DNA from 2 places in the Siccibacter colletis genome. Region 1 is predicted to be linked to the other one. Evidence: predicted binding sites of a transcription regulator. Region 1 holds the regulator's gene; the other holds the start of a gene.
The links. Region 1 encodes PhoB, which activates phosphate uptake and scavenging genes when phosphate is short. Its sites were predicted from a motif close to CTGTCATAAAACTGNCNNAT; they were not measured.
Positions count from the first base shown of each region.

Region 2: pstS (phosphate ABC transporter substrate-binding protein PstS) is a predicted target of PhoB. The motif match lies at 5,368-5,387, and genes of this name have one in related genera.

Region 1 covers NZ_CP074352.1:901,407-909,538, forward strand. The annotation lists gene sbcC (exonuclease subunit SbcC) at 1-764, opposite strand, end outside; gene sbcD (exonuclease subunit SbcD) at 761-1,975, opposite strand; gene phoB (phosphate response regulator transcription factor PhoB) at 2,163-2,852, shown strand; gene phoR (phosphate regulon sensor histidine kinase PhoR) at 2,875-4,185, shown strand; gene brnQ (branched-chain amino acid transporter carrier protein BrnQ) at 4,586-5,905, shown strand; gene proY (proline-specific permease ProY) at 5,981-7,354, shown strand; gene malZ (maltodextrin glucosidase) at 7,514-8,132, shown strand, end outside.
Region 2 covers NZ_CP074352.1:4,049,127-4,057,258, reverse strand. The annotation lists gene yieH (6-phosphogluconate phosphatase) at 1-544, shown strand, start outside; gene phoU (phosphate signaling complex protein PhoU) at 648-1,373, opposite strand; gene pstB (phosphate ABC transporter ATP-binding protein PstB) at 1,443-2,216, opposite strand; gene pstA (phosphate ABC transporter permease PstA) at 2,261-3,151, opposite strand; gene pstC (phosphate ABC transporter permease PstC) at 3,151-4,110, opposite strand; gene pstS (phosphate ABC transporter substrate-binding protein PstS) at 4,240-5,280, opposite strand; gene glmS (glutamine--fructose-6-phosphate transaminase (isomerizing)) at 5,603-7,432, opposite strand; gene glmU (bifunctional UDP-N-acetylglucosamine diphosphorylase/glucosamine-1-phosphate N-acetyltransferase GlmU) at 7,653-8,132, opposite strand, start outside.

The DNA of each region.
Region 1 (8,132 bases):
AGCCCGGCCAGCTGGTTCAGCCACTGCTGCTGCGCCTGAAGCGTCTGCTGTTCGGCGACACGCTGTTTTTCTTCGTCAGTAAGCGCCTGCAAACTTTGCGTCAGCTGCTGGTGCTGTTCGGCGTCGAGCAACATCACGCCCTGCGCCTGGGCTTCGAGCTTCTCCAGCGCGCTGCGCGCTTCCTTATGCTTTTCAAAGACTTTTGCCGAAATCAGGCCGTAAATTTCGGTGCCGGTCAGCTCCTCCAGCAGTTCGGCGCGCTCTTTGGCGTCGGCATTGAGGAAGGCGGCAAACTGCCCCTGGGAGAGCATCATCGACCGGGTGAAGCGGTCGTAGTCCAGCCCGGTGAGGGCGGCGACCATATCCAGCTTGTCTTTAATTTTATCGGCGAGGATTTTGCCGTCGCTGACCTGGGCCAGCTCGACGCGCGGCGCCTGCAGGTTGCCTTCGATCTGATTACGCGCCCGGTACTGGCTCCAGAACGCGCGATACGCCACGCCTTTTACTTCAAACTCCACCTCCGCCAGGCACTCGGCGGTATCGCGGGTCATGAGATCGTTCTGCGCCTGGGAAATATTACTCAGGCGCGGCGTCTTGTGATAAAGCGCCAGGCAGATGGCGTCCAGCAGGGTGGTTTTCCCCGCCCCGGTGGGGCCGGTGATGGCAAACAGACCGTTGCTGGCGAACGGCTCGGCGGTAAAGTCGATTTTCCACTCGCCTTTCAGGGAGTTCAGGTTTTTTAACCGCAGGCTCAGGATTTTCATGCGTCATCCTCCTGCTGCATCTCTTCCAGCGTTCGGGCTAACAGGGTGCGCAGCGGCGGTTTTTCTTCCTCGCTCAGCGCTTCCAGCGCCAGCCGACGGTCAAACACCTCTTCAACCTGTAGCTCGCTCAGGGTTTCGTAGTGCTCTCCGGCAGCCATCTGCTCGCGCTGTTCGCGGCTGCGGCGCAGCAGCACTACCTCTACCGGCAGATCTTCCGTCATCGCCAGCACCTGGCGCTGCATGTCATACATAAAGGCCTCGCCGCTGACTTCAATATCCAGCCACACTTTGGGGCTGGCGGGGGCATCGCGCCAGCGTTCCAGCTGGCTTTCAATCGCGGTTAAATCGCCTTTCAGCACCGCCAGCGGCTGGGTGACCGGCACCGGCAGCGGTGTAATGTCCTGGAGTTTGCCGTGGCTGAACTCCACCAGCAGCACGCTTTTCTCGCTGCCGGTTTCATCGAAGCTCAGGGCGATGGGCGACCCGCAGTAGCGGATGTGCCCGGTGGAAACCACCTTCTGCGGGCGGTGAATATGCCCCAGCGCGATGTAATCCGCGGCGGGGAAGCGCTCCGCCGGGAACGCCTCCAGGGTGCCGATATAGATGTCGCGCACCGCATCGCTTTTGCTGGCCCCGACGGTAGTAAGGTGCCCGGTGACGATGATCGGCAGGTCGCGATCCCCGCGCAGGGCGCAGGCCGCGTCATAGCACTGCTGGTAGTGATCGGTAATGGCGTGCAGCAGTTGGGTCTGTTTTTCGCTGCCGGACAGACCCGCCTGGCTTTTTACGATGTCGCGCGGGCGCAGAAACGGCACCGGGCAGAGGATCGCCCCGGGCGTGCCGTCGCGGCACTGCAGTACCCGGGCCTGGTTCTCGGCCACCAGCCCGGCGCTGGCGAACACCCAGGTGTTGAGGCAGGCCAGCAGCTCGCGGGATTCATTCAGCGTGGCGACCGAGTCGTGGTTCCCGCCCAGCACGATGAGCTGGCAGCCGGTGGCCTGCAGATTCACCACAAACCGGTTGTACAGCTCGCGGGCGTAACTCGGCGGCGTGCCGGTATCAAAGATATCCCCCGCCACGATGATGGCGTCCACCTGCTGCTCTGCCGCGGTCGCGACCAGCCAGTCGAGAAACGCCTGATGCTCGGCGGCGCGGCTTTTGGTATAAAAATTCTGCCCAAGGTGCCAGTCAGAGGTGTGAATCAGGCGCATGCGGGGATCCTTCATGGAAAAAATGCGTGGGGGCGATTATAAACAAGCTGGACGGGAGATGTCGCGACGCTGTGACATACTCATTTTCTGCGGTCATATACCGGTCATGTTTTTCATAAATCTGTCATAAATGTGAAGCATAATGGCGCCGCGTTTAATATTGATGACTTATATAACAGGGCAAATTATGGCGAGACGCATTCTGGTCGTAGAAGATGAAGCTCCTATCCGTGAAATGGTGTGCTTCGTGCTCGAGCAAAACGGCTTTCAGCCTGTTGAAGCTGAGGATTATGACAGCGCAGTAAACAATCTCAATGAACCCTGGCCCGATCTTATTTTGCTCGACTGGATGCTGCCTGGCGGTTCCGGCCTGCAGTTCATCAAGCATCTCAAACGCGAAGCCCTCACCCGTGATATTCCGGTGATGATGCTGACCGCGCGCGGTGAAGAGGAAGACAGGGTACGCGGGCTGGAAACCGGTGCCGATGACTACATCACCAAACCCTTCTCGCCGAAAGAGCTGGTGGCGCGCATCAAAGCCGTTATGCGCCGCATTTCGCCGATGGCGGTGGAAGAGGTGATCGAGATGCAGGGCTTAAGTCTCGACCCGTCATCACACCGCGTCATGACCGGCGACAATCCGCTGGACATGGGACCGACTGAATTTAAGCTGTTACACTTCTTCATGACTCACCCGGAGCGCGTATACAGCCGCGAACAGCTGCTGAACAACGTCTGGGGCACCAACGTGTACGTCGAGGATCGCACGGTGGATGTGCATATTCGTCGTCTGCGCAAGGCGCTGGAACACAGCGGCCACGATCGTATGGTGCAAACGGTACGCGGGACGGGATATCGTTTCTCTGCGCGTTTCTGACAATCTGACTGGAGTGTGACCCGTGCTGGAACGGCTGTCATGGAAAAGGCTGGTGCTGGAGCTGGTGTTATGTTGCCTTCCCGCATTCATCCTTGGCGCGATATTTGGTTATCTGCCGTGGTTTTTGCTGGCGGCGGTAACCGGACTGCTCATCTGGCATTTCTGGAATCTTCTTCGCCTCTCCTGGTGGCTGTGGGTTGACCGCAGCATGACGCCGCCGCCGGGCAGCGGCAGCTGGGAGCCGCTGCTCTACGGGCTGTACCAGATGCAGATGCGCAATAAAAAGCGCCGTCGCGAACTGGGTAGCCTGATCAAACGCTTTCGCAGCGGGGCCGAGTCGCTGCCGGACGCGGTAATCCTCACCACCGAAGAGGGTACCATGTTCTGGTGTAACGGCCTGGCACAACAGCTGCTGGGGCTGCGCTGGCCGGATGATAACGGGCAAAACATTCTCAACCTGCTGCGCTATCCGGAATTTACCGAATACCTTCACAAGCAGGACTTCTCCCGTCCGCTCAATCTGGTGCTCAACAACGGCCGCCATCTGGAGTTCCGCATTATGCCTTACAGCGAGCAACAGCTGCTGATGGCGGCGCGGGACATCACCCAGATGCACCAGCTCGAAGGGGCGCGGCGCAACTTCTTCGCCAACGTCAGCCATGAGCTGCGCACGCCGCTGACGGTGCTACAGGGCTATCTGGAGATGATGCAGGAGCAGAAGCTTGATGAGCCGTTACGCTCCCGGGCGCTGCACACCATGCGCGAGCAGACCTCCCGCATGGAAGGGCTGGTGAAACAGCTACTGACGCTGTCAAAAATTGAGGCGTCGCCGACGCTGGTGCTGAATGAAAAGATTGATGTGCCGATGATGCTGCGCGTCGTGGAGCGCGAAGCGCAAACCCTCAGTCACGGCAATCACGTGCTGCACTTTGAGATCGAGCCGGATCTGGTGGTGCTCGGTAATGAGGAGCAGCTGCGCAGCGCGATGTCGAACCTGGTGTATAACGCGGTTAACCATACGCCGGTGGGCACCGAGATCACCGTATGCTGGAAGCGCGTGCCGCACGGTGCCTGGTTCAGCGTTTCTGATAACGGGCCGGGGATCGCCTCAGAGCACATTCCGCGCCTTACCGAGCGCTTCTACCGGGTCGATAAAGCGCGCTCGCGCCAGACCGGCGGCAGCGGGCTGGGGCTGGCGATCGTCAAACACGCCGTGAACCATCACGACGCCCGACTGGATATCGAAAGCGCGCCCGGAAAAGGAGCCTGCTTCTCCTTTACCCTGCCTGAACGGCTGATCGTGCAGCCGTCGCGCGAAGCGGTCACCTCTTAAGCTGTCAGCATCACTTTCCATCAGGCCAGATTTCTGGCCTTTTTCCTTTTCGCATAAGTAAAACCTATGATTGCTTTCCGCCAGTTGATGCTTTTTTGGTCGCATGAATGGCGGTGGCTAAAGTGAATAAACAGTGTTTTAAACTGGTCCGTTTTGCATATCTGGAATAATGGTCTGGTTTTACGATCCCGCCTTGCCTTTAAACGTTATAAGCGTTTAAATTGCGCCCCTGTTGTTACCTGTCAGACTGTGATTGCGCGGTAATTCGAAAAACTATTCTTCGCCTGCGTAACCGGGAAGCATATCCCGCTGTTTTTCAAGGTAATCACCACTTTTTCGCCACGTTACGGCGAAAAGCCTTTTTAACGACAACACCATATCCACGAGCCGTAAGAGTTTTATGACCCATCACTTAAAATCACGCGACATTATTGCCCTGGGCTTTATGACCTTCGCGCTGTTCGTTGGCGCAGGCAATATCATCTTCCCTCCAATGGTTGGCTTACAGGCAGGCGAAAACGTCTGGACTGCCGCGTTGGGTTTTCTGCTTACTGCGGTTGGTCTGCCGGTACTGACGGTGATTGCACTGGCTCGCGTGGGCGGCGGTGTTGATAACCTGAGCACGCCGATTGGCAAAAAAGCGGGCGTGCTGCTGGCTACGGTGTGCTATCTCGCTGTCGGGCCGCTGTTCGCCACGCCGCGTACCGCCACCGTCTCCTTTGAAGTGGGCATCGCGCCGCTGACCGGCACCGGCGTTGCGCCGCTGCTGATCTACAGCATCGTCTACTTCCTGCTGGTGATTGGTGTGTCGCTCTATCCGGGCAAACTGCTGGATACCGTGGGCAATTTCCTTGCGCCGCTGAAAATTCTGGCGCTGGTGGTGCTGAGCGTGGCCGCTATCGTCTGGCCGGCGGGGGATATCAGCGTGGCGACCGACGCCTATCAGAATGCGGCATTCTCTAACGGCTTTGTGAACGGCTATCTGACGATGGACACCCTCGGCGCGCTGGTGTTCGGCATCGTTATCGTCAACGCCGCACGTTCCCGTGGCGTGAGCGATGCCCGCCTGCTGACCCGCTACACCGTGTGGGCTGGCCTGATTGCCGGTGTCGGCCTGACGCTGCTTTACCTGGCGCTGTTCCGTCTGGGTTCCGACAGCGCAAGCCTTGTGGATCAGTCTGCTAACGGCGCGGCTATCCTGCATGCTTACGTCCAGCACACCTTCGGCAACGGCGGCAGCTTCCTGCTGGCGGCGCTGATCTTCATCGCCTGCATGGTGACCGCGGTTGGCCTGACCTGTGCCTGCGCCGAGTTCTTCGCCCAGTACCTGCCGCTCTCCTATCGCACGCTGGTATTTATCCTTGGCGGCTTCTCCATGCTGGTCTCTAACCTCGGCCTGAGCCATCTGATCCAGATCTCCGTGCCGGTGCTGACTGCCATTTACCCGCCGTGCATCGTGCTGATTGTGTTAAGCTTCACCCGCCCGTGGTGGAACAACGCGACCCGCGTGATTGCCCCGGCGATGTTTGTGAGCCTGGTGCTGGGTCTGATCGACGGCGTTAAAGCCTCGGCGCTGGCGGATACCCTGCCGGGCTGGATGCAGCATCTGCCGCTGGCCGATCAAAACCTGGCGTGGCTCATCCCGTCGCTGGTGGTGCTGGTGGCCTCCATCATCTGGGACCGCGCAGCGGGACGGCAAGCGACGTCAAACGCGCACTAAGTCTTTGCAGTATTATGTCTAACCACGGGGCCGTCGCTCCGTGGTTTTTTTATTGTGTTGGGTGGTAAAGAAAAGATGGAAAAGGTGAACTCGCTTAAACGCGGTTTGAGCACAAGGCACATCCGCTTTATGGCGTTAGGCTCGGCGATTGGCACCGGGCTTTTTTATGGTTCGGCGGACGCCATCAAAATGGCCGGGCCGAGCGTGCTGCTGGCCTACATCATTGGCGGCGTGGCGGCGTACATTATTATGCGCGCGCTGGGCGAGATGTCGGTCCATAACCCGGCGGCCAGCTCGTTTTCACGCTATGCCCAGGAGAACCTCGGGCCGCTGGCGGGGTACATCACCGGCTGGACCTACTGCTTCGAAATACTGATTGTCGCCATTGCCGACGTTACCGCGTTCGGCATCTATATGAGCGTCTGGTTCCCGACGGTGCCGCACTGGATCTGGGTGCTGAGCGTGGTGATGATCATCTGCGCGGTTAACCTGATGAGCGTGAAGGTGTTCGGCGAGCTGGAGTTCTGGTTCTCGTTCTTCAAAGTTGCCACCATTATCATCATGATCGCCGCCGGTATCGGCATCATTATCTGGGGCATCGGCAACGGCGGTCAGCCCACCGGCATCAGTAATCTGTGGAGCAACGGCGGGTTCTTCAGCAACGGCTGGCTCGGCATGGTGATGTCGCTGCAGATGGTGATGTTCGCCTATGGCGGGATTGAAATTATCGGCATCACCGCCGGGGAAGCGAAAGATCCGCAGAAATCGATTCCGCGCGCGATTAACTCCGTGCCGATGCGCATTCTGGTGTTCTATGTCGGGACGCTGTTCGTCATCATGTCCATCTATCCGTGGAACCAGGTTGGCACCAACGGCAGCCCGTTCGTGCTCACCTTCCAGCATCTGGGCATTACCTTTGCGGCCAGCATTCTCAACTTTGTGGTGCTCACCGCGTCGCTGTCGGCAATCAACAGCGACGTGTTCGGCGTTGGACGTATGCTGCACGGTATGGCGGAGCAGGGCAGCGCGCCGAAGATGTTTGCGAAAACCTCCAGCAAGGGCATTCCGTGGGTGACGGTGCTGGTGATGACCGTGGCGCTGCTGTTCGCAGCCTGGCTTAACTACATCATGCCGGAGAACGTCTTCCTGGTGATCGCCTCGCTGGCGACCTTCGCCACGGTATGGGTATGGATCATGATCCTGCTGTCGCAGATTGCCTTCCGTAAGCGCCTGCCGCCGGAAGAGGTAAAAGCGTTGACCTTCAAAGTGCCGGGCGGCGTAGCCACTACCGTAGTCGGGCTGCTGTTCCTGGTGTTTATTATTGGTCTGATTGGCTACCACCCGGAAACCCGCATCTCGCTGTACGTGGGCTTTGCCTGGATTGCGCTGCTGCTGGTGGGCTGGGTGTTCAAACGCCGCCACGACAGGAAAAAAGCGCTCGTCCGCTGACCACTTCAACCCCGCCGCGCTGGCGGGATTTTTGTTTTCCCTCTACGCTCACAGACGACCTCCGCCCCGCGTCTCCTCCCCGTAATCCGCACGCAGTGAGGAGGGCGACACACGCGCGTTATGGCAAGGTGGCGGCGATAAATATGAGGGAGAAACGCTATGTTGAATGCCTGGCATCTGCCGGTTGCGCCGTTTGTAAAGCAGCAGCAGGAGAGCTTACTGATCACCCTCTGGCTGGCGGGAGACGCGCTGCCGGAGCGGGTAATGCTGCGCTACGAGCTGGATAACGAAGAGACCGCGCTGCGCATGACCCGCGTGCGCGGTGCTACGCCGCCGGGGATTACGGCCTGGCGCGGAAACGTTGATCTCAGCAGCGGCCAGCCGCGCCGCCGCTACAGCTTTAAGCTGCTGTGGCCTGACCGGCAGATGTGGTTTACCCCACAGGGGCTGGCAAAATTTCCGCCCGCCAGCCTTGAGCAGTTTGCCATCGACCTGCCGGACAGCGGGCCGGAGTGGGTGGCGGATCAGGTGTTCTACCAGATCTTCCCGGACCGCTTCGCGCGCGGCAGCCAGCGCCGCCCCGAGCAGGACGCGGTCTACTATCACCACGCCGTCGGGCATGACATTGTGCGCCGCGAATGGGACGCCCCCCTGACCGCCGAGGCGGGCGGGTCCACCTTCTACGGCGGCGACCTGGACGGCATCAGCGAAAAGTTACCCTGGCTGGCAAAACTTGGCGTCACCGCCCTCTATCTCAATCCGGTTTTCGTGGCCCCGA
Region 2 (8,132 bases), 920 kb from region 1:
AGTGTTCAAACGCTTCAAAGGGATAAAACTCTACGAGATCATCGATACCATCAATAATGAACATGGCGTTAACCTGCAAAAAGCAGAGCTGGAACCCGTCTATCGCGCCGAGGTCGCACGGCTGTTCGACAGCGAGCTGGTGGAGATCCCCGGCGCTGCGGCGCTGCTCGATCGCGTAACGATACCGATGTGCATCGTCTCCAACGGCCCGGTCAGCAAAATGCAGCACTCGCTGGGTAAAACCGGCATGCTTGGGCATTTCCCTGACAAACTCTACAGCGGCTACGATATCCAGCGCTGGAAGCCCGATCCGGCCCTGATGCACCACGCGGCAGATGCGATGCGCGTGGACGTAACGAAGTGCATTCTGGTGGATGATTCGGTGGCCGGAGCGCAATCCGGCATCGCGGCGGGAATGCAGGTGTTTTACTTCTGCGCCGATGCGCACAATCCGCCACTCGATCACCCGAATGTGACGCCGTTTACCGACCTGAGCCAGTTGCCTGAGCTGTGGCGCGCGCGCGGATGGAATATCACCCGCTAATGTTGCCCGGCGGGTGCGCAAGCTTACTCGCCCTGCAGCACTGCATCACAGGCAAAAAAAACCTCTCCTGTAGGAGAGGTTTATTGTGGCGCGAGCGCGATGCTTACTCTTTCGGATCTTTGCCCGCCAGCAGCTTGTCCAGCTCGTCGCCGCCAACGTGACGGAAATCCTGCCCCTTCACGAAGTAGAAGATGTATTCGCAGATGTTCTGGCAGCGGTCGCCGATACGCTCAATAGAGCGTGCGCAGAACAGCGCGGTTAATACGCTGGGGATGGTGCGCGAGTCTTCCATCATGTAGGTCATCAGCTGACGCACGATGCCTTCGTACTCCTGGTCCACCTTCTTGTCTTCGCGGTAGATGCGGATGGCTTCATCCAGATCCATACGTGCAAAGGCGTCGAGCACGTCGTGCAGCATCTGCACGGTGTGGCGGCCCAGCGACTCCAGGCTCACCAGCAGCGGCTGATGCTGCTGGGAGAATTTCTCCAGCGCGGTGCGGCAGATTTTGTCTGCCACATCACCGATACGCTCCAGCTCGGCGATAGTTTTGATGATCGCCATCACCAGACGCAGGTCGCTCGCGGTCGGCTGACGTTTGGCAATGATGCGCACGCAGGCTTCATCGATCGCCACTTCCATCATGTTGACCTTCTGGTCACCGTCGATGACGCGCTTCGCCAGCTCGCTGTCCTGATTGTGCATCGCCGTGATGGCGTCAGACAGCTGCTGCTCCACCAGCCCGCCCATGGTCATCACCTGGGTGCGGATGTGCTCCAGCTCAGCGTTGAACTGGCCGGAGATATGTTTATTCAGATTCAGGTTATCCATGATTCCTCCCGTTGCCCGGACGCGTGGTGCCTGTCACAGCGTGGCGACAGGCAGTAGCATCAGAGCCGATCAACCGTAGCGGCCAGTAATGTAATCTTCAGTTTGCTTCTTCTTCGGACGGGTAAAGAGTTCGTCGGTATTGCTGAACTCGATAAGCTCGCCGAGATACATAAACGCGGTGTTATCAGAACAACGCGCAGCCTGCTGCATGTTGTGGGTAACGATAACTACGGTGTAATCCTGCTTCAGCTCGGTGATCAGCTCTTCGATGCGCCCGGTAGAGATCGGATCCAGCGCCGAGCAGGGTTCATCAAGAAGCAGCACTTCCGGGCGAATCGCGATACCGCGGGCGATGCAAAGACGTTGCTGCTGACCACCGGAGAGAGAATACCCGCTCTGGTGCAGCTTATCTTTGGTTTCATTCCATAATGCGGCTTTGGTCAACGCCCACTGCACGCGCTCGTCCATATCGGCACGGGAAAGCTTCTCGAACAGGCGCACGCCAAAGGCGATGTTGTCATAGATAGACATCGGGAACGGCGTCGGCTTCTGGAACACCATGCCCACTTTGGCGCGCAGCAGCGCGATGTCCTGGCTGTGGGTGAGGATGTTCTCACCGTCCAGCAGGATTTCACCTTCGGCGCGCTGCTCCGGGTAAAGCGAATACATTTTGTTAAAGGTACGCAGCAGGGTGGATTTACCGCAGCCCGATGGCCCGATAAACGCCGTCACCTGATTCTTTGCGATATCCAGACTGATGTTCTTCAGGGCGTGGAATTTGCCGTAGTAGAAGTTCAGATCGCGAACCTGAATTTTGTCCGCTGGGGTATCAACAATACTCATCTCAATCTTTCCTCATCCGACGCAGCCTGTGCAGCGCCGCAAAATTAACCGTGTTTACCTTTGGCGAACAGCACGCGCGCCAGGATATTCAGCAACAGGACGCACAGCGTAATAATCAGCACCCCGGCCCAGGCCAGCTGTTGCCACTCGGCAAACGGACTCATGGCGAATTTAAAAATGGTTACCGGCAGGTTAGCGATAGGCTGCATCATGTCCGTGCTCCAGAACTGGTTGGAGAGCGCGGTAAACAGCAGCGGTGCGGTTTCGCCTGCGATACGGGCTACGGCCAGCAGCACGCCGGTGATAATCCCGGAAACGGAGGCTTTCAGCGTAATGGCGGAGATCATCTTCCACTTCGGCGTACCGAGAGCGTAAGCCGCTTCACGCAGGCTGTCCGGCACCAGCTTCATCATGTTCTCGGTGGTACGGATTACGATAGGCACCTGCAGCAGCGCCAGCGCAATCACACCCGCCCAGCCGGAGAAGTGCTCCATCTGCGCCACCACGATGGTGTAGACGAACAGGCCCACCACGATAGACGGGGCAGAGAGCAGAATATCGTTGATGAAGCGGATGACTTCAGCGAGCCATGATTTACGCCCGTACTCCGCCAGATAAATACCCGCCAGGATACCTAACGGCGTACCGATAACCGTGGCCCACAGGATCAGCAGGCCGCTGCCCGCAAGGGCGTTCGCCAGACCACCGCCTGCGGTGTTCGGCGGCGGCGTCATCTCGGTGAACAGCGCCAGCGACATGCCGTCGATACCGCGCGTGACGGTAGAGAACAGGATCCACACCAGCCAGAACAGACCAAACGCCATGGTCGCCATAGAGAGCGTCAGGGCGAGACGGTTCTTCATGCGGCGCTTCGCCTGCATTTTACGGCGCGACTCCGCCAGACCGGCGGTATGTTGAAGTTCTAAGGTAGCCATTAGCGCGCCCCCTCGTTTTTCGCCAGACGCATGATCATGAATTTAGAAATCGCGAGTACGATGAAGGTGATCACGAACAGGATCAGACCCAGTTCCATCAGCGCGGCCACATGCAGACCGGATTCCGCTTCGGCGAACTCATTTGCCAGCGCGGAGGTGATGCTGTTACCCGGCATATAGAGCGAGGCACTGTCGAGCTGGTAGGTGTTACCGATGATGAAGGTCACTGCCATGGTTTCCCCCAGCGCACGACCGAGGCCCAGCATCACGCCGCCGATAACGCCGTTTTTGGTGAACGGCAGCACAATGCGCCAGATCACTTCCCAGGTGGTGCAGCCGATGCCGTAGGCCGACTCTTTCATCATCACCGGAGTTTGTTCAAACACATCGCGCATTACCGCCGCGATGTAAGGGATGATCATGATGGCGAGAATGACGCCCGCCGCCAGGATACCAATCCCGAATGCCGGACCAGAGAACAGCGCGCCAACAAACGGAATATTGGACAGCACGTTGCCGACCGGCTCCTGGAAATACGTCGCGAACAGCGGGGCGAAGATAAACAGCCCCCACATGCCGTACACGATACTCGGAATAGCCGCGAGCAGTTCAATGGCAATACCCAGCGGGCGTTTCAGCCAGGCCGGGGCCAGTTCCGTCAGGAACAGCGCAATACCGAAGCTCACCGGGACGGCGATCAGTAGCGCAATAAAGGAGGTCACCAGCGTGCCGTAGATCGGCACCAGCGCACCGTAGATGTCGTTAGGCGCATCCCACTCTTTGGTCCAGAGGAAGGAGAAGCCAAACTTCTGAATACTTGGCCAGGAGGAGATGATAAGGGAGATGATAATGCCGCCCAGCAGCAATAGCACAATCAGCGCAGCCAGTCTTACCAGCGCGCTGAATATCATGTCACCTTTTTTGCCTGGAGGCGTAAATGCAGGCTTGGTTGCAGCCATAAGTTACTCTTTAGGTTTAGGTACTGACTCTAACAAACTGCCCGGTTGCGTGAGCGTACCGGGCCTGAAAATCAACTATAACATCCTGTTATGCGGGCGGATAACGCATTGTCATCCGCCCCGATACGCTTAGTACAGTGCTTTACCGCTGCTGTCTTTTACGTTGGTTTTCCATGCTGCACGAATCTGCTCAACAACGCTGTCCGGCAGGCTGGCGTAATCCAGGTCGTTCGCTTCTTTGGCGCCGTCTTTGAAGGCCCAGTCGAAGAACTTCAGCACTTCAGCGCCCTGCTCAGGTTTCTTCTGCTCTTTGTGAACCAGGATGAAGGTGGTGGAGGTAATCGGCCACGCATCGTCACCTTTCTGGTTAGTCAGGTCCTGTGCGAAGGATTTGCTCCAGTCCACTTCTTTCGCGGCGTTGGAGAAGCTCTCTTCGGTCGGGCTTACCGGCTTGCCGTCAGCAGAGATCAGCTTGGTGTAAGCCAGGTTGTTCTGCTTAGCGTAAGCGTATTCAACGTAACCGATAGCACCCGGCAGACGCTGTACGAAGGCTGCGATACCGTCGTTACCTTTACCGCCCAGACCGGTCGGCCAGTTAACGGTAGAGCCAGAGCCTACTTTAGATTTCCACTCTTCGTTCACTTTGGCCAGGTAGCCGGTGAAGACGAAGGAGGTGCCTGAACCGTCAGCACGACGCACAACAGCGATGTTCTGAGAAGGCAGTTTCAGACCCGGGTTGAGTTTGGTGATTGCCGCGTCATCCCATTTTTTGATTTTGCCCAGGTAGATGTCACCCAGGGTTTTGCCGTCCAGCACCAGCTCACCGGTTTTGATGCCCGGAACGTTGATGGCCAGCACCACACCACCGATAACGGTCGGGAACTGGAACAGGCCTTCCTGCTGCAGTTTCTCGTCAGACAGCGGGGCGTCAGAGGCGCCGAAATCAACGGTGTTAGCGATAATCTGTTTTACACCACCTGAGGAGCCGATACCCTGGTAGTTCACTTTGCTACCGGTAGCTTTCTGATAGGTATCTGCCCATTTGGCATACACCGGCGCAGGGAAGGTTGCACCCGCGCCAGTCAGGCTTGCCGCTGCGTTAACAGCGAAAGCGCTCAGGGAGAAGGTCGCGGCGACAACAGTTGCGACAGTGGTACGCATGATGTTCATAATGTCTCCTGCAAGGTGTTCGTAAGGTGTTGTTTAGTTTCCACGATGAGCAAAATAGGACAAACAGGTGACAGCTAAATGTACGAAATATGACAGTTTTGTGACAACGGGATCTTGTCGATAAGATTTTTCGTAAAACTATGTCTTTTCAATCAGATAACGAGAAAGATGACGACAGGATGTCGGTAAAATTTTATTTTTATTACAGTGAAAAAATAGCCGAATATGACAGAAAGTCATTTCTGAAGCGCATCTGATGGTGAGAATTGCGGGCGGGGATAAAGATAAAATGCCCCGCTTATTATCAAGCGGGGCGTGAGAATTACTCGACGGTCACCGATTTTGCCAGGTTGCGCGGCTGATCGACGTCGGTGCCTTTAATAAGCGCGACGTGATAGGCCAGCAGCTGCAGCGGAACGGTATAGAAGATCGGGGCGATGCTCTCTTCCACATGCGGCATCTGGATAATGTGCATGTTATCGCTGCTGGTGAAACCGGTATCCTGATCGGCGAAGACAAACAGCACACCGCCGCGGGCGCGTACTTCTTCGATGTTGGATTTCAGTTTTTCCAGCAGCTCGTTGTTCGGCGCCACCACGATCACCGGCATGTCAGCGTCAATCAGCGCCAGCGGGCCGTGTTTCAGCTCCCCTGCCGCGTAGGCTTCAGCGTGGATGTAGGAGATCTCTTTCAGCTTCAGCGCGCCTTCGAGGGCAATCGGATATTGATCGCCACGGCCAAGGAACAGCGCGTGATGCTTGTCAGAGAAGGCCTCCGCCAGCGCCTCGATGCGTTTGTCCTGAGAGAGCATCTGCTCGATACGGTTCGGCAGCGCCTGCAGGCCATGCACGATGTCCTGTTCAATCGCCGCGTCCACGCCTTTCAGACGGCTCAGTTTCGCCACCAGCATCAGCAGCACGGTCAACTGGGTGGTAAACGCCTTGGTAGACGCTACGCCAATTTCGGTGCCCGCTTTGGTCATCAGCGCCAGGTCAGATTCACGCACCAGCGAGGAGCCAGGCACGTTGCAGATCGCCAGCGAGCCCAGATAACCCAGCTCTTTCGACAGACGCAGCGCCGCCAGAGTATCTGCGGTTTCGCCGGACTGCGACAGGGTTATCATCAGGCTGTTACGGCGCACGGCGGATTTACGGTAGCGGAACTCAGAGGCGATCTCCACGTCACACGGCACGCCAGCCAGCGATTCAAACCAGTAGCGCGACACCATACCGGAGTTATATGACGTGCCGCACGCTACGATCTGGATGTGCTCTACCTGCGACAGCAGCGCGTTCGCCTGCGGGCCCAGTTCGCTGAGATCAACCTCACCGTGGCTGATGCGCCCGGTCAGGGTATTTTTGATAGCGTTTGGCTGCTCGTAAATCTCTTTCTGCATGTAGTGACGGTAGATACCTTTATCGCCCGCATCGTACTGCAGGTTGGATTCGATCTCCTGACGCGTGGTTTCCGCGCCAGACTTATCGAACACCTTCACGCTGCGGCGGGTCACTTCGGCAATATCGCCCTCTTCAAGGAAGATAAAGCGGCGGGTCACCGGGAGAAGCGCCAGCTGATCGGAGGCGATAAAGTTTTCCCCCATGCCGAGGCCGATAACCAGCGGGCTGCCGGAACGGGCCGCCAGCAGGGTGCTCGGGTCGCGGGTATCCATGATCACCGTGCCGTAGGCACCGCGCAGCTGCGGGATAGTACGCAGCACCGCTTCGCGCAGCGTACCGCCCTGGGCCAGCTCCCAGTGCACCAGGTGAGCGATAACTTCGGTGTCGGTTTCGGAGACGAAGGTGTAGCCGCGCGCTTTCAGCTCTTCACGCAGCGGTTCGTGGTTTTCGATAATGCCGTTGTGCACTACCACGATATGTTCAGAAACATGCGGGTGCGCATTCCCTTCTGACGGTTCGCCGTGGGTCGCCCAGCGGGTATGGGCAATCCCCGTACCGCCGTGCAGGGCGTGCTCTTCTGCCGCCTGAGCCAGCATCTGGACTTTGCCAAGACGGCGCAGACGCGTCATCCTGCCTTCACTGTCCACCACCGCCAGACCCGCAGAGTCATAGCCGCGATACTCCAGACGACGCAACCCCTCGAGAAGGATCTCAGCAATATCACGTTGCGCGACCGCGCCAACAATTCCACACATAGTTTTTGATTCCTGATTCTGGCATTACGCCACGCGTTGTCTGACGACCTTGTTGCCCTTTTACCGGGCGCCCCGAGCCTTGTAGAGAGTGGGGTTATTATTCTGGTACTGCTGGTGGGCGGGAGATTATGTTATCCCCTCATCCCGGCACGTCGCAGACGCTTTCACATCCCCGACGTGCAAAACGTTCAGCGGGCAGCAAAATGCCGCCCGCCGCGTATTACTTTTTCTTCACCGGACGCTGCCAGCCCTGCTTGTGCACCTGCGGAACGCGGCTCAGCACCAGCTCGTGCTCTGCAACATCGCGCGTCACGGTGGTGCCTGCGGCGATGGTGGCGCCGTTGCCGACGCTAACCGGGGCCACCAGCTGGGTATCGGAGCCGACAAACACGTCATCGCCAATCAGCGTTTTATGCTTGTTCGCGCCATCGTAGTTGCAGGTGATAGTGCCCGCGCCGATATTTACGTTATCGCCAATCTCGGCATCGCCCAAATAGCTGAGATGACCCGCTTTGGAGCCTTTGCCCAGGCGCGCTTTTTTCATCTCAACGAAGTTGCCGACGTGGGCGCCTTCTGCCAGCTCTGCGCCCGGGCGCAGACGGGCAAACGGCCCGATGGTGCAGGCGGCGTCGAGGCGCGCATCTTCCACCACGGTATAAGGGCTGATTTCGCAGTCATCACCGATGACGCTGTTTTTAAT